Regions from separate parts of the Arthrobacter sp. Soil761 genome, predicted to be linked through region 2. Evidence: riboswitches for the same ligand, from Rfam matches in the RefSeq annotation. Region 2 holds a riboswitch; each other region holds the start of a gene.
What was found. A riboswitch is a leader RNA that binds a small molecule or an ion and turns the genes downstream of it on or off. The one in region 2 is predicted to bind S-adenosylmethionine.
Positions count from the first base shown of each region.

Region 1: it holds a riboswitch for S-adenosylmethionine, as region 2 does, so the genes downstream of both, metX (homoserine O-acetyltransferase MetX) here and ASG79_RS13820 (DUF1737 domain-containing protein) in region 2, are expected to answer to the same signal.
Region 3: it holds a riboswitch for S-adenosylmethionine, as region 2 does, so the genes downstream of both, ASG79_RS14930 (cobalamin-independent methionine synthase II family protein) here and ASG79_RS13820 (DUF1737 domain-containing protein) in region 2, are expected to answer to the same signal.

Region 1 is NZ_LMSF01000011.1:42,326-48,195, forward strand. It holds gene ASG79_RS08125 (LysR family transcriptional regulator) at 1-185, shown strand, start outside; gene ASG79_RS08130 (zinc-binding dehydrogenase) at 220-1,365, opposite strand; gene ASG79_RS08135 (MFS transporter) at 1,374-2,756, opposite strand; gene metX (homoserine O-acetyltransferase MetX) at 2,923-4,038, opposite strand; SAM riboswitch class IV at 4,051-4,166, opposite strand; gene ASG79_RS08145 (bifunctional o-acetylhomoserine/o-acetylserine sulfhydrylase) at 4,267-5,589, opposite strand; SAM riboswitch class IV at 5,633-5,747, opposite strand.
Region 2 is NZ_LMSF01000023.1:364,575-370,444, reverse strand. It holds gene ASG79_RS13840 (UDP-N-acetylglucosamine 1-carboxyvinyltransferase) at 1-159, shown strand, start outside; gene ASG79_RS13835 (glutamate--cysteine ligase) at 226-1,452, shown strand; gene ASG79_RS13830 (O-succinylhomoserine sulfhydrylase) at 1,589-2,797, opposite strand; gene ASG79_RS13825 (rhodanese-like domain-containing protein) at 2,798-3,208, opposite strand; gene ASG79_RS13820 (DUF1737 domain-containing protein) at 3,205-3,480, opposite strand; SAM riboswitch class IV at 3,494-3,609, opposite strand; partial or broken gene opgC (OpgC domain-containing protein) at 3,835-5,870, shown strand, end outside.
Region 3 is NZ_LMSF01000028.1:91,365-97,234, forward strand. It holds gene ASG79_RS14920 (adenylosuccinate synthase) at 1-1,237, opposite strand, end outside; gene ASG79_RS14925 (M14 family zinc carboxypeptidase) at 1,476-2,561, opposite strand; SAM riboswitch class I at 2,746-2,849, shown strand; gene ASG79_RS14930 (cobalamin-independent methionine synthase II family protein) at 2,863-4,071, shown strand; gene ASG79_RS14935 (uracil-DNA glycosylase) at 4,273-4,902, shown strand; gene ASG79_RS23875 (hypothetical protein) at 4,915-5,055, opposite strand; gene ASG79_RS14940 (DUF3151 domain-containing protein) at 5,242-5,664, opposite strand; gene fbaA (class II fructose-bisphosphate aldolase) at 5,665-5,870, opposite strand, start outside.

The DNA of each region.
Region 1 (5,870 bases), on a different contig from region 2:
TGCTGCCCAACTTCATGGTGGCGGGCTGCGGGGACTTCGTGCCCGTCCTGGCGGCCGACTTTGAGCGCCAGCTCCCCATCTGGGCCGTTGCCCGCCCGGAGTCGCTCCGGTCCGCACCGGTCCAGGCAGTGATTGCGGCACTCAAGGCGGAAATGAAGGAGCGCTCCGGGGTGCTGGCGGGGTAAGCGCTGTTCTTGCGGACCCAGGCCCCCGCACAAGTCAGGCCTGGAACAGCCGCCTTACCACCTGCCCGGATGCCAGCGCATCCAGGCCCTCATTGATCTCGCTGAGCGGCCGGGTGTCAGTATGCAGCAGCTCAACCGGCAGCCTGCCTTCGCGCCAGAACGCCAGGTACTGCGGAATGTCGCGCGCCGGCACGGCATCCCCCATGTAGGAGCCCAGCAGCCGTTTTCCCGCCCCGGCAAACTGCAGGGCCGGCACCGTCAACTGGGCGGACGGATGGGGCAGGCCCACCGACACCACGGCGCCTCCCCGCGTCACCTGCTCCAGGCAGGAGGCGATAACGCCTGCTGATCCCACTGCTTCAATGGCAACGTCCACACCGTCCCCGGACGCTTCCGCGATCAGCCGTGCCGCGTCCTCCGGCGTTCCCACCGATGTGGCGCCGGCGTCGCGGGCCAGCTGGTGCTTGCCTTGGTTTGGATCGATGGCAATGACGTCGGCGGCTCCAGCGAGGCGCGCTGCCATGACGGCTGACAGGCCCACGGCTCCGAGGCCGAACACCGCTACGGACTGCCCCGGACTGACAGCCGCGGTATTCAACACTGCACCCATTCCGGTGAGCACGGCGCAACCAAACATCGCGGCAACCGTGTCCGGGACGTCGTCGTCGATCACCACCACCGATTCCCTTGCCACCACTGCGTAATCGGCGAAGGCCGAGACGCCAAGGTGGTGGTTGATCCGTTCCCCTGCCGGAGTCCGCAGCAGTGCCGGCCCGCGCAGCAGGTCGCCGGAGCCATTGACCTCTGCTGCACGGTGGCAGAGGGCCGGCCGGCCGGCCAGGCACGCACGGCACCCGCCACAGCTCGGCACGAAGACCAGCACCACATGGTCGCCGACGGACACGTCGAACACGCCGGCCCCCACGGACACCACCCGACCCACCGCCTCGTGGCCCAAGGCCATGGGCAGCGGCCGGACGCGGGAACCGTCCACCACCGAGAGGTCCGAGTGGCAGAGGCTGGAGTACGTGATGGCAACACCAAGCTCACCGGCGCGGGGCTCCGGCTGCTCCAGTTCCTGCACCAGCAGCGGAGCGGCCTCGGAGTAGGTCTGCTTCCCGTTGCCGGCCCCCGTGGTGGGGGCGGCGGGAACGGTGGAGTACAGGACGGCGGCTTTCACGGATCCTGCTACTTCTTGCGGGCGGCAAGGAGGTCGGCGGTGCCCTGGGCGTCGGCGGCGTCCACGTCGTGCAGCGAGATGCCGCGGGTTTCCTTCAGGAAGTAGACCGCGACGGCGGTAATGGCGCAGGCGATCAGCAGGTAGACCGCCACGGGGACGGAGGACTTGTAGGCGCCCAGGAGCGAGGCGGCGATGATCGGGGCCAGGGATCCTGCAACGATCGACGTCACCTGGTAGCCCAGGGAAACCCCGGAGTAGCGCATCCGGGTGGGGAACATTTCCGCCATGATGGCAGGCTGCCCGGCGTACATGAAGGCGTGGAACACCAGGCCGATCATGATGGCGGCCAGGATGATGGCATCGTTCTTGGTGTCCATCATGGGGAAGGCGAAGAAGCCCCAGGTGGCCCCCATGATGGCGCCGGCCATGTAGACGGGCCTGCGGCCAAACCGGTCCGACAGCTTGCCGACCATGGGCACGACGGCGAAGTGCAGGGCGTGGGCAAGGAGCAGCAGGAGGAGGATGCGGGTGGTGTCGGCCTGGACCACGGTTTTCAGGTAGGTGATGGAGAACGTGACCACGAGGTAGTACAGGATGTTTTCCGCCAGGCGCAGGCCCATGGCGGTGAAGACGCCGCGGGGGTAGCGCCGGAATACCTCAGCGACGCCGTAGCCCTTGTGGCCGGCTTCGACCTCTTTGCGGGCTTCGAGGAAGATCGGTGCGTCATTGACCTTGGTGCGGATGTAGTAACCGATCAGGACGATCACCGCGGACAGCCAGAACGCTACGCGCCAGCCCCACCCCAGGAAGGCGTCCTGGGTCAACGTGGAGGACAGGGTGAACAAGACGGCGGTGGCAAGCAGGTTTCCCAGCGGCACTGCCGACTGTGGCCAGCTGGCCCAGAAACCGCGGGATTTGCTGGGGCTGTGTTCGGCCACGAGGAGGACGGCGCCGCCCCACTCGCCGCCAACGGCAAAGCCCTGGGCGAACCGGAGGACCACCAGCAGTGCGGGAGCCCAGTAGCCGATCTGCTGGAACGTGGGCAGGCAGCCCATGAGGAAGGTGGAGACGCCTACCAGGATGATGCTCAGCTGCAGCAGCTTCTTGCGTCCGAACTTGTCGCCGAAGTGGCCAAAGACGATGCCGCCGATGGGGCGCGCCACGAAACCGACGGCATAAGTGAGGAAGGCGGCGATGATGCCATCCAGTTCTGTGCCGGCGTTGGGGAAGAAGGCCTTTCCGAACACCAGGGTGGCAGCCGAGGCGTAGAGGAAGAACTCGTACCACTCAACAACGGTTCCGGCCATGGAGGCCGTAACCACTTTCTTAAGGCCTGAAGCCTTGACGTCGGTTTCCTCTGTGCGCCTTGCGGCGGAGCTTTCCGTACTCATGCGAACTCCTTCGGCGTCGTCGTCGACACCACGGGGACCAATCAATGGCGGCCGGGTGTGATGCACACCACGAACGCACCGGATTCGATTGAGTATGGTCTGCCTGCGGTGCAACCTCAACGCCGATTAGTGCAGAAGGCATCTGCAGGAATGCACATGCGGGGCGCTAGGCCAGGAAGCTGCTCCGGAGCTGGCTGCCCAGCTGCCCGATCTCTGTCAGGAACCCGTCGTGCCCGATCGGCGCCTGGATGACGTGGACGTCCACGTCCCCCGGCAGGGCCTGGGCCAGCTCACGGGACTGCGACGGGAAATACAGCCGGTCCGAATCCACGGCGGCCACGAAGAACCTGGCGGTGGACCTGGCCAGGGTTTCGGCCAGGGTTCCGCGGCCCCGGCAGATGTCATGGCTCATCAGCGCCTCGGTGAGGGCGATATAGCTGTTGGCGTCGAAGCGCTTCACGAGCTTGCTGCCCTGGTGGTCCAGGTAGCTTTCCACCTGGTAGCGGCCGCGGGCGGCCAGAGCCTCACCCTTCAGGGGCGACTCCGGCGCCTGGGGTTCCCGGCCGAAGCGGCCTTCCAGTTCAGCCGCGGACCGGTAGGTGATGTGGGCGATGCGCCGGGCAAGTGCCAGCCCGGCTTCCGGGCAGGGGCCGCCGTAGTAGTCGCCGCCGTTGAAGTGTGGGTCCTGCCGGATGGCCAGGGTCTGGGCCTGCGCGAAGGCGATCTGTTCCGCCGTGCTCGCGGCGCCCACGGAGATGACGGCGCAGCGCTGCACCCTCTCCGGGTAGGTCACTGCCCATTCAAGGGCGCGGGCGCCGCCCATGGATCCGCCCAGGACAGCGAACCAGCTGCTGATGCCCAGCTGGTCAGCCAGCCGGGCCTCTGCCAGCGTGCTGTCCCGCAGGGTGACCAGGGGGAAGCGGGAGCCCCAGGGGGCTCCGTCCGGGGCGGCCGACGACGGGCCCGTGGACCCGTAGCAGCCGCCCACGATGTTGACGGACACCACGAAGAACTTGTCCGTGTCCACGGGAGCGCCGGGACCGGCCAATTGTTCCCACCAGCCTTCTTCGTCCGTGTCGCCGCGGGTCACGTGGGTGCTGCCGGTCAGGGCGTGCTCGATCAGGATGGCGTTGCTGGCGTCGGCGTTGAGCGTGCCCCAGGTTTCGTAGGCCAGCGTGACGTCCGGGAGGTATCCCCCGGCTTCGAGTTCCAGCCCTCCGATGGAGGCGTAGCGGACAATTCCGTGTTCGGGGATGGTGGTTCGGGCGACGGTAACCGTCATGGCAAGACCTCTTCTACGCGCTTGCCTGCCGTCGTCTGACCGGCAGGCCAGGTCCTCACCCGGGGCACCCCACCGCGGATGGAGGGTTGCCGGCCAGCAAGCCGGGGCTGTCACTGGCACTCATGACCTGGTTTGAGTGTACGAAACACCCCCCGCTCCAGGCCAAGAGTGTGACTGGTTGTGACTTCCCCGCTTGCCGGCCCTCCCGGCGTCAGCCCTGGCGCGCTTTTAGCTCTGGGCGCCTTTGGCAGCGCGGAAACCCGCTTCCAGGTCGGCCAGGATGTCATCGATGTGCTCCAGGCCAACAGAGAGCCGGACCAGTCCCGGATTCACCCCGGCCACCGCTTGCTGCTCCGGCGAGAGCTGGCTGTGGGTGGTCGACGCCGGGTGGATGACCAGGGAGCGGACGTCGCCGATGTTGGCCACGTGGGAGTGCAGCTCCAGGGCGTCGACGAAGCGCTTGCCCGCCTCCGCTCCGCCGGCAAGGTTGAAGGCCACGACGGCGCCCGTTCCCTTGGGCCCGTACTTGCGGCCACGCTCGTACCAGGGGCTGGAGGGCAGCCCGGCGTAGGCGACGGATTCGACGTCGTCCCTTCCTTCCAGCCAGCGCGCCACTTCCGTGGCGTTGGCAACGTGGCGTTCCACCCGCAGGCTCAGCGTCTCCAGGCCCTGGGAGATCAGGAAGGCGTTGAAGGGGGAAACCGCCGAGCCAAGGTCGCGCAGCAGCTGGACGCGGGCCTTGAGGATGTAGGAGAGGTTGGCACCCAGCGCACCGTCGGCGCCTAGGTCGCGGGCGTAGACCAGGCCGTTGTAGGTGGGGTCCGGGGTGTTGAAGCCGGGGAACCGTTCAGGGTCCTTGCCGAAGTCGAATTTGCCGGAGTCCACGATCACGCCGGCAATTGCGGAGCCGTGGCCGCCCAGGTATTTGGTGGCGGAGTGGATCACGATGTCCGCACCCCACTCCAGTGGGCGGATCAGGTAGGGCGTGGACAGGGTGTTGTCCACGATCAGTGGCACGCCTGCCTGGTGGGCCACCTCGGAGATGCCTTCGATGTCCAGGACGTCCTGGCGGGGATTGGACACCACTTCACCGAAAAAGAGCTTGGTGTTCGGCTGGACGGCGTCGCGCCACTGGTCCAGGTTGTCGGGATCCTGGACGAACGTGACCGAGATGCCGAACTTCTTCAGGGTGTGGGCGAACAGGTTGTACGTTCCGCCGTAAAGGCTGGGGCTCGCCACAATATGGTCCCCCGCCTCCGCAATGTTCAGCACCGCGAACGTCTCGGCGGCCTGGCCAGAGCTCAGCAGCAATGCGGCCAGGCCCCCCTCAAGGCTGGCGATCCGCTGTTCGACGGCATCCTGGGTGGGGTTGCCGATCCGGGTGTAGATGGGTGCAAGTTCGGCGAGGGCAAAGCGGTTGGCTGCGCTTTCGGCGCTGGGGAACACGAAGGACGTGGTCTGGTAAATGGGGAGCGCGCGGGCTCCTGTGGCACTGTCGGGCTCCTGGCCGGCATGGATCTGGCGGGTTTCGAAAGACCATCCGTTGGACATCCAAATCTCCTTTGACGTGGGCCCGGAATGCGTGGGGCAGTACGGGCCGCGCTTGCTTCCGGCTCTTGCCGGACAGCCAGGTCCTCACCCGGGGCACCCCACCGCGGGTGGAGGGTTGCCGGCCAGCGAGCCGGGGCTTGGCGCTGGCGCTCATGACCTGCGCCCAGTCTAGGAACGGGGTAGTCGCCGTGGACAGCATTGTGACGAACAAGGTCGCCCTGCATGGCTTTCGAGCCGCCACAGGTGGGCCGCCCCGCACCCGGCCGGGGACGCCGCCGTCG
Region 2 (5,870 bases):
CCGCCGGCGCTTCGTCCGGCCGCCTGCCTGCTGCTGGCCATGCTCGCCGCCCGGGGCGTGTCCGAACTGCGGAACATCTACGTGATCGAGCGTGGCTACGAGGACCTGGCGGAACGCCTGAACACCATTGGCGCCAAGGTGGAGTACTTCCAGGACTAGCATTCACGGTTCGTCATGAATCGCCGGGGCCCCTCGAATGCCGGACAAGTATCGCAGAATGTTCGTATGCGTACTTTTGGCGTAGAGGAGGAACTCCTGATCGTTGATCCGGAGTCCGGGGAACCCCTTGCCCTGGCCGACGCCCTCCTGGCCGGCCACCGCGTTGCGGCTGACGATCTTCCCGTGGACCCGGAGGTCCACCACTCCGGAAAACAGGCGGATTACGACGACGAGATGGGCTTGAGTGCCGAGCTGAAGCTTGAGCAGATCGAGACCCAGACCCGTCCGTGCCTCGAATACGGGAGCCTGCTCGAACAGATCCGCGCGGGCCGCGCCCTGGCGGACCAGGCCGCCAGGAAGCATGGCGCCCGGGTGGCGGCCCTCGCCACCTCGCCCTTGGCCTCCACCACCCACACGACGCCCGACCCCCGGTACGCCAAAATGCTGGAGCGCTTCGGCCTCACCGCCCAGGAGCAGCTGACCTGCGGCTTCCATGTGCACACGTTCATCGAATCGCCCGAAGAGGGCGTGGCGGTCCTGGACCGGATCCGCGACAAGCTGGCAGTGCTGACGGCCCTGAGCGCCAATTCACCCTTCTGGAACGGCGTTCCAACCGGGTTTGAAAGCTACCGCACCCAGGCCTGGAACCGGTGGCCCACGGCGGGCCCGGCCGGTATTTACGGGACGTACCCTGCCTACCGGCGCGTGGTGACGCGGCTGCTGGAAAGCGGCGTCATGCTCGATGAGGGCATGCTGTACTTCGACGCCCGGCTGTCCCGCAACCACCCCACCGTCGAGGTTCGCGTGGCGGACGTCTGCCTTCGTGCCGAGGATGCAGCGCTCATTGCCGTGCTGGTCCGGGCGCTGGTGGAATCCGCCAGCAGGGAATGGCAGGCCGACGTGGATCCTGCGCCGGTTCCCACCGTCCTCCTCCGGATGGCCTCGTGGCAGGCCAGCAGCGCCGGGCTAAGCGGTGAACTCCTGGATTTTGGGAATTTCCGGCCCGCACCGGCCGCGGACGTGGTCCGGTCCCTGGTGGATTACCTGGCTCCCGTCCTGTCCGAACAGGGGGAGCTGGCACTGGCACGGCAGGGGGTGGAGGACATCATCGCCCGCGGAACAGGAGCCGCCGAACAGCGCCGCGCCCGGGACAAGGCGCTGGCGGGACCGCCCCCGGAGGACATGGGGTTCGGCGCCGTGGTGCGGCAGGCCGTCAACGTGACCATGCGGGATGCCCTGGATCTAGCTGACGTGGAGGGCACGCCCGAACTGCTGCGGGTCCGCCAGAGCTGACCTTCGATGCGCATATCCATTCCCGACGCGCAGATTCCTCCTCGCGGCCCATATTTGGTGCGCGCCAGGGAATCTGCGCATCGAGAGTGAGGAAGCGCGTCGCCCGGACCCAGAGGAGCTAGGGCTTCCCGCGCGGCTAGATCTGCTTGAGTGCCTGTTCCAGGTCGCGGAGGAGGTCCTCCGGGTCCTCGAGCCCTACCGAGAGCCGCACCACGCCGTCACTGAGCCCAATGGCGGCGCGCCCTTCCGGCCCCATGGCGCGGTGCGTGGTGGTGGCGGGGTGCGTGATCAGGGACTTCGAATCACCAAGGTTGTTGGAGATGTCGATGATGCGCAGCCCGTCCAGCAGTGCGAAGGCCGCTTCCTTGCCGGAGCGCCCGCCGGAGGGAGCCAGCTCAAGCGTGAGGACCGTACCGCCGGCGCTCATCTGCCGTGCCGCCAGGTCGTACTGCGGGTGGGACTTGAGCAGCGGGTACTTCACCCAGCTCACGGCGGGCTGTTCTTCCAGCCACTCTGCGAGCCGGAGCGCCGTGGCGGAGGAATGGTTCACGCGCAGGCTCATGGTCTCCAGGCCCTTGGTCAGGACCCAGGCGTTGAACGCCGAGAGTGCGGGCCCGGTGTGGCGCATGAGCTGTTTCACGGGGCCGTCGATGAACTCCTTGGTGCCCAGGATGGCGCCGCCCATGACCCTGCCCTGGCCGTCGATGTGCTTGGTGCCGGAGTAGACGATGACGTCGGCGCCCAGGTCACCGCAGCGCTGCAGCAGGGGAGTGGCGAAGACGTTGTCCGCCACCACCTTGGCGCCGGCGGCATGCGCAAGTTCGCTGACCGCGGCGATGTCCACGATCTCCTGCATCGGGTTGGACGGGGATTCGAAGAAGACGGCGGTGGTGGGCTTGGAGAGGGCCTCGCGCCACTGGTCCAGGTCCGGCCCGTCCACGAAGACGGTCTCCACGCCCCACCGGGGAAGGATCTCGTTCAAAATCACGAAGCACGAACCGAACAGCGACCGGGCGGCCACCACCCGGTCGCCGGCAGCCAGCAGGGCACCAAGCGCGGTGAACACCGCGGACATGCCCGACGCCGTCGCGAAGCAGGCTTCGGTGCCTTCCAGCAGCCGGAGCCGCTCCTGGAAGGTGGCCACGGACGGGTTGCCGTAGCGGGAGTAGACAAAGCGTTCGTCCTCGCCGGTGAAGGCGCGTTCAGCTGCTGCCGCGGATTCGTAGACGAAGCCGGAGTTCAGGAAAATGGCCTCGGACGTTTCCTGGAAGTTGGTGCGGTCCAGCCCGCCACGGACAGCCTGGGTGTCGGGGTTCCAGCCGGGGGCGTCTTGGTTGAAGGTCACTTAGTTCTTTCCGAGGTTGGTGGGAAGGCCGCGGTTTTTCCAGCCGTTGACGGTGCGTTCGCCATAGCGGTCCGGCTCGCCTTCAAAGCCCTCCAGCACGTTGTAGGAGGTGAAGCCGGCCCGGGTGGCCGCGATGGCTGCCGCGATGGACCGCTGGCCGGAGCGGCACAGGAACACCAGTTCGGTTGAACGGTCCTCGGGCGCCTGCTGGCTGAGGTCGTTGATGAAGTCGGGGTTGGGGATGCCGCCGGGGAAGGTCCACTGGATGAAGAGGGGGTCGTTGTCCGTGGCCTTGGTGTCCGGAATGCCGATGTGGGCCCATTCGCCCTCGGTGCGGACGTCCACCAGGATGGCGCCCTGTTCCAGCTTCTCCCATGCTTCCTGGGGCGTGAGGTCTCCCGCGTAGCTCATGCGTGGCCCTCGCCGTCGAACTCGCCTTCAAATTCGGCGTCCAGTTCATCCACTGCGGTGGCAACCGCGGCATCGGCCGAGGCGATTGCCGCCGGAAGGACCACTGCCTGCGCCACGATCACGCTGGTGCCGTTGAAGGTGGCTGCCGGGCTGCCGTGCAGCACATAGCCGTCGGCCAGGGCCGTGGAGATCCGCTCGCAGAATGAACGGTCATCCGGGCCGGTGATCAGGCGGTAGGACAATTTTTCGTCGGGGGCAGGTGCGTCAGACACGACGGATCTCCTTCTTTCACGCTTGCAGCTCGAATCGGTCGATATGCCGAGTATTCACCTGAGGCACCCCGCCGCGAAAGGGAGGGTTGCCGACCGGCCAGTCAGGGCTTCACACCGGTACTCATTACTCCCCAAAAACGTAACATCTGCCGCGCCAAGCCGCACCGCCGCCGTCGTCATGTTCCGTAATTGAGCAGCGCTGAAGGGAGGCGCGGGGTTGAAGGAAAGCGCGACGGCGGACATCGCCGCAGGTGGGCGGCCCGCCACGTGCCGCCCGGGGCCGCGGGGCCGATAAAGTTCTTACCGGGGCGCCGCCCCGTCGTCACAGCAATGAGCACCGGGGGTCCTGTCAGCATGCGGGCAAACACATCGCGCCACCAGGCCGCCATTTGCGGGACCCGCCGGCCGTCCATCGGTGCGTTCCTGGCCGCGGCCATCGTCAGCCTCCTTGCCCTGCTGGCGGCTGCGCCGGCGCATGCGGCGGACGCTGCGCCGGAGAAGGGAAAGCCCTGGCTGGGCGCGGTGCTCGAGTGGGGCGAGGACACCGCCGCAGGCTTCAGCGGCCGGCTTGGTGCCAGTCCGGCCGTCTTCGGCCACGACATCACCATCCCCTACCGCGATTCGGAACGGAACGACCTTGACGGCTTCCTTCAGCAGGCCGCGTCCCTAGGCGCCCACGCCCTGCTCACGGTGAAGCCGTCAGTGCCCCTGGGCCAGCTCGGCACCGCGGAAGCGGAAGCATTCGCAGCGCAGGTGCGCGACCTTACGTCCGGGTTCAAGGGGCAGCTGCTGATCCGGTTCGCCCCGGACATGAATGCAAGCTGGGTGGCCTGGGGCCAGCAGCCCGCCGCGTACCGGCAGGCCTTCAGGGCTGTGGCGGCAGCGTTCAAGAAGTACGACGGCGGCCGGGCCACCTTGGTGTGGGCGCCTTACCTGGGCAAGGACTACCCCTTTGACCGCAACCGGGATGCCCCGCAGCCCGGAACCGAAGGCTTTTCCCTCCTGGACACGAACGGCGACGGGGCCTGGAACTCAAGCGACAGCGCCTACGCCCCTTACTACCCGGGCGACGACGCAGTGGACTGGGCGGGGCTGGCCGCCTATCACGACGACACGGCCGGCGGCCCCGCCGTCAACTCCCAGCCGAGGGCCGGCGAGCTCCAGGACATGCTGACGGCCTCCGGCGGCGAAAACTTCTACGGCACCTATTCCGAGGGGCGCAACAAGCCGTTCCTCCTCCAGACCTCTGCTTTCTACAGCCCCGCGTCCGGCGGCGCGCAGGAGGCGGACATCAAGGCGGGCTGGTGGGACCAGGTGGTGGGAACTGCCACTTCCCCACCTTTTGCCGGGACGGCCGCCGTTGTCTGGGACGAGCGCACCAGCACCAGGGATACCGGCGTGGCGAGCATCAGCTGGCTGCTCACGGGACAGGCGGGCATCGCCAAAGCGGCCCTGGACAGGCTGAAGGCATCGCCAATGGTCACCGGGCCGGTCACCGACGTGGCATCCGGGAGCACCTACGTCCGGGCCAACACGCTCTCCGGGGCTGCCGCCTGGACTGTTGCCGCCGCCATGGCCATCCTCCTGGTGGCCCTGTGGCAGATACCCCGCCGGATCAACGCAGCCACGGCCTGGGGCTACCAGGATCCCTCCGCCAGGGACTCGCGCATCGATCTGCTGCGCGGGATGGCCATCGTCTTTGTGGTGGTGAACCACCTGGGCATGGCATCGCTGTTCCAGCTGCTCACCCAGGAGGCCGTGGGCTTCGTGTAGGGTGCGGAACTGTTCGTCCTGTTCTCCGGACTGGTGGTGGGCATGGTGTACGGACCCAAGGCCAGGGAGGACTTCGGGCAGGTGGTCGACCTCACGACCCGCCGCGCCGGCAAGCTCTACCTGACGGCGCTGGCCGTGCTGATCGGCGTCTTCCTTCTGTCCCTGCTCCCGTTCTTCCACACCGAGGCCCTGACCACGTTCGTGGACCAGGGGACCGGTGGCGCCGGGCACAACGGGGCCGGCCGGACCTACGACCTCTATGCGGGCATGTCATCGCTGTTCCAGTTCCCCGTGCCGCCCCAGGTGCTTCCGGCCATCGTGCTGCTGCAGTTCGGTCCCTGGCAGTTCAATGTCATGGGGCTCTATGTGGTGCTGTTGCTGGTCAGCCCGCTGATCCTCGCGGCGCTGAACCGCGGAAAGGCCATCTGGGTCGTGGCGGTGTCGGTTGCCGTGTATGCGGCAGGTGCCATGACCAGGTTCCGGATCCTGCCCTCGCAGTTTGAGGACTCCTTCCCGCTGCTGGTGTGGCAGGTGCTTTTCGTGCTTGGGCTGGTTGCGGGCTACCATCGGCGCAGCATCACAGCGTGGCTGTCGCGCCACACGTGGGTGGTGGTTGC
Region 3 (5,870 bases), on a different contig from region 2:
CGCCGATGGCGGAGAACCGGGTTCCGGAGAGCTTCTCAAGGGCCAGCACGTAATTCCGGGCGTTCTCCGGCAGGTCCGCCAGGGTGCGTGCCCCGGTGATGTCCTCGGTCCAGCCGTCGAAGTACTCGAAGATGGGCTTGGCGTGGTGGAACTCGGTCTGCGTCATGGGCATTTCATCGTGCCGGACGCCGTCCACGTCGTAGGCCACGCACACGGGAATCTGTTCGATGCCGGTGAGCACGTCCAGCTTGGTGACGAAGTAGTCCGTGAAGCCGTTGACGCGGGAGGCATGCCGGGCCAGGACGGCGTCGTACCAGCCGCAGCGGCGCGGGCGTCCGGTGTTGACGCCGAATTCGCCGCCGGTCTTCTGCAGGTACATGCCCATCTCGTCGAAGAGTTCCGTGGGGAACGGGCCGGCGCCAACGCGGGTGGTGTAGGCCTTGATGATGCCGATGGAGCGCGAGATGCGGGTGGGCCCGATGCCGGAGCCAACCGACGCGCCGCCGGCGGTGGGGTTGGAGGAGGTCACGAACGGGTAGGTGCCGTGGTCCACGTCCAGGAACGTAGCCTGGCCGCCTTCCATCAGGACCACCTTGCCCTCGTCCAGCGCGGTGTTCAGGACCAGGGTGCTGTCGATGACCAGCGGACGGAGCCGCTCGGCGAAGGACAGGAAGTACTCCACGATCTCGTCCACCACAACGCTGCGGCGGTTGTAGACCTTGACCAGGAGTTCGTTCTTCTGGCGCAGCGAGCCTTCCACCTTCTGGCGGAGGATGGATTCGTCAAACACGTCCTGGACGCGGATGCCCAGCCGGGCCACCTTGTCCATGTAGGCGGGGCCGATGCCGCGGCCGGTGGTGCCGATGGCGCGGCTGCCCAGGAAGCGTTCGGTCACTTTGTCCAGGACCTGGTGGTACGGGGCCACCAGGTGGGCGTTGGCGGAAACCCGCAGCTTCGAGGTGTCCGCACCGCGGGCCTGGAGCCCGTCGATTTCCTGGAAGAGGGCTTCGAGGTTCACCACGCAGCCGTTGCCGATGATGGGAACAGCGTTGGGGCTGAGAATGCCTGCCGGCAGCAGCTTGAGTTCGTACTTTTCACCGCCTACGACGACGGTGTGCCCGGCATTGTTGCCGCCATTGGGCTTGACGACGTAGTCAACACGGCCGCCCAAAAGGTCGGTGGCCTTGCCTTTTCCTTCGTCGCCCCACTGGGCTCCTACGATCACAATTGCTGGCATGGGATCCTCCCCCATTCGTTCGGGCTGCCCGGGTCCAGCCATCTGGTGGCGGGCCCATGCAGCGCCGTTCATGAGAATGCCCCGAACATACCGGCCTTCGCACAGCCGCAGCACGGCACGGCGAAGCAAGAGTTCCGGGGCTCTTACCACCCAAGTTTAGCCGATGGGGCACTTTGTCCACTGTTGTGGCCCGCCGCGGCCCTTTCGCAAATATGGGCCGCGGCGGGCGCCGGGCCTCCTACTCGTCCTCGGCCTCCCCCGCGGGCCGGGACGTCTGCTCGGCGAGCGTGTCCCAGAAGGAGGTGTCGGCGTCGGCAATGGATCCGTCCGCTATGGCCGCGGCGGTGGACGCCAGCGTGGTGACCGTCTGCTTGATCAGGTAACCATTGCTCCGCTGTCCCAGCGCGTAACCATCCAGGTAGTGGTCCGACATGCCGCGCATCTCGAAAAGCAGGGTGGCAATGCCGTATTCCACGGAGATGCCGTTGCGGCTGATGGTCTCGGCGCTGCCGCCCTGGTACCTGCCCAGGTGGCCCCAGCCGGTGGAGTCAACGTTGTTGAAGACAACGGCGCCGAGCCGCTTTGATTTCTCGACGACGGCGGGGTCGGCGTTCGGGGTGGTGGGGTACAGGATGGAGCCGGAAACCAGCTTGCCGTCGCGCTCGGCGCGGGTGCCCTGGTGGTGCAGGTCGATCATGTAGTCAATGCGGTACTTGCGCATCACGTTGTTGTGCAGCGCCTGGGTCTCCGGCTGGACCTTGGCCACATGGTCCCGGTTCAGGTCCACGCCTTCCGCGTTGTAGCGGGTGAGGTGGCGGTCCCCTCTGGCAAGGTAGTCGTCCAGGGAGAAGTTGACATCCCCCATGGCACCGTCCGCGTTGAGCATGGGCACGATGAGGATGTTCACGCCGTCCAGGATGCCTGCCGACTTGCCCGTGCCCAGGTGCTTGACGAACTCGAGGGCACCCTCGGTGGTGAGCTGTTCATTGCCGTGCTGCTGGGTCAAATACAGGATGGTGGGCTTGGCCGGGTCCGATATGTACTTGACCAGGTGGATGTCGCGGCCTTTGACGGTCTGGCCGATGACCTCCAGCTCCATGGCGGGCTGGCGCGCATCCTGGTCCTTCAGGAACGAGACCATCTGGTCGTAGGTGGCCAGCTTCGACGTGGTGATCTGGCCGTTGCCGTCGTAGGAAGGCCCTTCGCCTACGGCGCCGGCCAGGGGCGCCGGACCTGCTGCGACGGCGAGCGCGAGGGCTCCGCTAACGGCAAGGGTCCTGAGGGATTTCGTCACAGTTACCTCTTTCGAGTGCTCGGGTGGCATCCGCCGCTCCGTCGCAGCGGAGGCATGTGACATTCAGCCAACCAAGCTTAACGAAACCTGTCAATATGCTGGACAAACGCTGTAAGTACGTTCCGGTCCTGCCGCCGGCGGCCGGCCGGACATGCCCACGACATAAAGCGGTGCGGATTTGCGCGGCTCCACGCGCGTCGATTTATCTGAGAGTGGACCATCCGGAGCGGCCGAGAGACCTGGCTCGATGACGCCGCAGCAACCACGTCCCGGCAGACTCCTGCCGGCCGAAGGTGCTACTGCCAGGACCGATGGAAAGGAAGATTCCAGCATGTCCCAGAACACCGACCATATCCGCGTGACCCACGCCGGTTCATTGCCCCGCACCCCTGAACTCATTGCGGCCAACGCCGCCAAGGAAGCCGACGGCATCACGCCGGAATTTCTGGAACTCCTCGAAGCCTCCGTAGTGGACGTGGTGCAGCGCCAGATGGACCTTGGCATCGACATCCCCAACGACGGCGAGTACGGGCACACCATGTCCAGCTCGGTGGATTACGGGGCGTGGTGGAATTACTCCTTCGCCCGGCTCGGGGGCCTTGAGCCAACCACCGTTGACCGCTGGGCCGAGTCCGGGGTCCGCCGCTCGTCCCCCGGCAACGTTGTCCTGACCTCGTTCCCGGACCGGCGCGACCGGCAGGCCTTCAACGAGGCCTACAGCGATCCCGCATCCGGCATCCTCACCCACCGCAGGAGCGTTGCCCAGCCCAAGATCGCCGGACCGCTGACCTACACGGGCCAGGACCTGGTGGCCTCGGACATCCGGAACCTGAAGACCGGGCTCGCCGCCGCAGGCCTCACGGATGGCTTCGTGGCCTCCCTCTCCCCCGGCTCATGCGCGCGGGTAGCCAACGAGTACTACAAGAGCGACGAGGAACTCGTCTACGCCTGCGCTGATGCCATGCGGGAGGAATACAAGGCCATCATCGAGGCCGGCCTTACGGTGCAGCTCGATGATCCGTCCCTGGCCGAAAGCTGGGACCATATCAATCCCGAGCCGTCCCTGGACGATTACCTGAAGTTCATCCAGCTGCGCGTCGAAGCGACCAACTGGGCGCTGCGCGGCCTGCCGCAGGAACAGATCCGGCTGCACGTGTGCTGGGGATCCTGGCACGGCCCACACACCACGGACATCCCGTTCGCCGACATCATCGGCTCTGTGCTTCAGGTCAACGCCGGCGCCTATTCCTTTGAAGCGGCAAACGTCCGCCACGAACACGAATGGCGGGTGTGGGAGGACACAAAGCTCCCCGAGGGCAGGGTGATCATCCCGGGCGTTGTTTCGCATGCCACCAATGTGGTGGAGCACCCGGACCTGGTGGCGGACCGGATCGTCCGCTTTGCGGACCTCGTGGGCCGCGGGAACGTCATTGCCTCCACCGACTGTGGCCTGGGCGGCAGGGTGCACCCGCAGATCGCCTTCGCCAAGCTGGAGGCACTGGGTGAGGGTGCCCGCCGCGCCTCGAAGCGCCTCTTCTAGCCGCTCCCGCACCGACGCGCCGGCTGTGCCTTCCATCACCGGAAGGGGCGGCCGGCGTTTCGCTTGCCTGGGCTTGCTAAACTGGAGTAGGCCGACCAGGAGTTGGTCCACCCCAATCAACCGCCACTGATGTGCCGTGCCGCCGTGCGCCCATGTCCGTGGCGGCAGCAACGCCAATCCCCGCAGGAGATCCAGCACTTCATGACAGCCCTGGCACCCGAAACATTCCACGAACAGCTCATGAGCCGCCGCTACGAACCCAGCGTTGCCGCCGTCAACGAACTGTGTGATTCCCTGCAGGAGGCCAAGCCCGGAACCGTGGTGCCCTACGTGGACCCCATGCACGACGTGGAGGAATGCCGCATCATCAGCCTGTTCTCCAACATCGGCGAGGTGGATCCGTCCGGGTTCATCACCCCCGGCGACCAGGACGCTGTTACCCGCATGCTGGGGATCCAGTGGAAGCTTGGCCTGCGCCCGGAGTTCGTCATGCCGTGGAACGTCCGCCCTTGGCACGTCCCGGGCGAACCCAACGGCAAGTTCACTCCGGACCAGATCCAGTCAGGCCTGAAGCCCCTGCTGAAGTTCCTGGCCCTGGTCCCCCGCGCCTCGGTGATCGTGGCGCATGGCACCGAAGCCAACCGCCTGGCCAACCTGCTGTTGAAGACCGAGGTGCCCCTCCTCTGGCGCCGCGGCCTGAAGACCTACAAGGTCCGCTCGCTGAGCGGCCGCGCCTTCGCCGGTTCCCCGGCCCGCCAGGAGGAGTACCTGGAGGACATGCGCACTGCCTATGCAGACGCCATGGCCCGCACGGGTATTGCCAAACCTTAAGTCCTGCGCCGCTCAGCCTGTGGCATCGGACTCGGTAAACGAAATTCCCGGTGCCGATTCGTCTTCGGCTTCAACCCAGGTGGTGAAGTCGGCGTACGACATCCACGAGTAGTAGTCACAGAACCTGAGACGCGCTTTCTCCTGCTTTCCCACGCTTCGCGCAGCTCCTCCTTTCTTCCCCTGGCCCTTCGATTCTTTTAACCGAAATGAGGGACGGCGCATTCCAGGCCGGATACGAGTCACCTTCTCATTGAAAGGTGACCGCCCGCCGTCGTTCCCAGCCCGAACCCCTCCCTGGCACTCTGCACCAGGAAACAGTGCGGGCGTGGGCCCAGGGAGTTATTCGCCCTCGATGGCTGCCTTTGCCGTGGGGTCGGAATCGTTCAGGAACTTCTCGATCCGCTCCGGCTCTTCAGCCTCGCCGATGGCCGACGAGGCCCGGCCCAGGGAGTAGAGGGCCCGCAGGAACCCGCGGTTTGGCTCATGCTCCCAGGGGATGGGCCCCACGCCGCGCCAGCCGTTGCGGCGCAGCGCATCCAGTCCGCGGTGGTAACCCACCCGGGCATAGGCGTAGGAGTCGATGGTGCGGCCTTCCGTCCACGCCTCCTCAGCCAGGACGGCCCACAGGAGCGAGGACGTTGGGTGCTTCGCCACCAGGTCCAGGGCCTCCTGGCCGGCCTCAAGCTGCGCGTTCACCTCGGTTTCGGCAGGCAGGAGAGTGGGCTCCGGCCCCATCAGGTTCCGGCGGAACTCGTCCGACATCTAGAAGGTCTTTCCGGCCGAACCGAGCTGCTTGGTGGCTTCCACCACGCGGGCCGCCAGGCCGGCTTCGGCGGAGGCGCCCCAGACGCGGGGGTCGTAGGTCTTCTTGTTGCCCACTTCGCCGTCCACCTTCAGGACGCCGTCGTAGTTCTTGAACATGTGGTCAGCAACCGGACGCGTGTAGGCGTACTGGGTGTCGGTGTCGA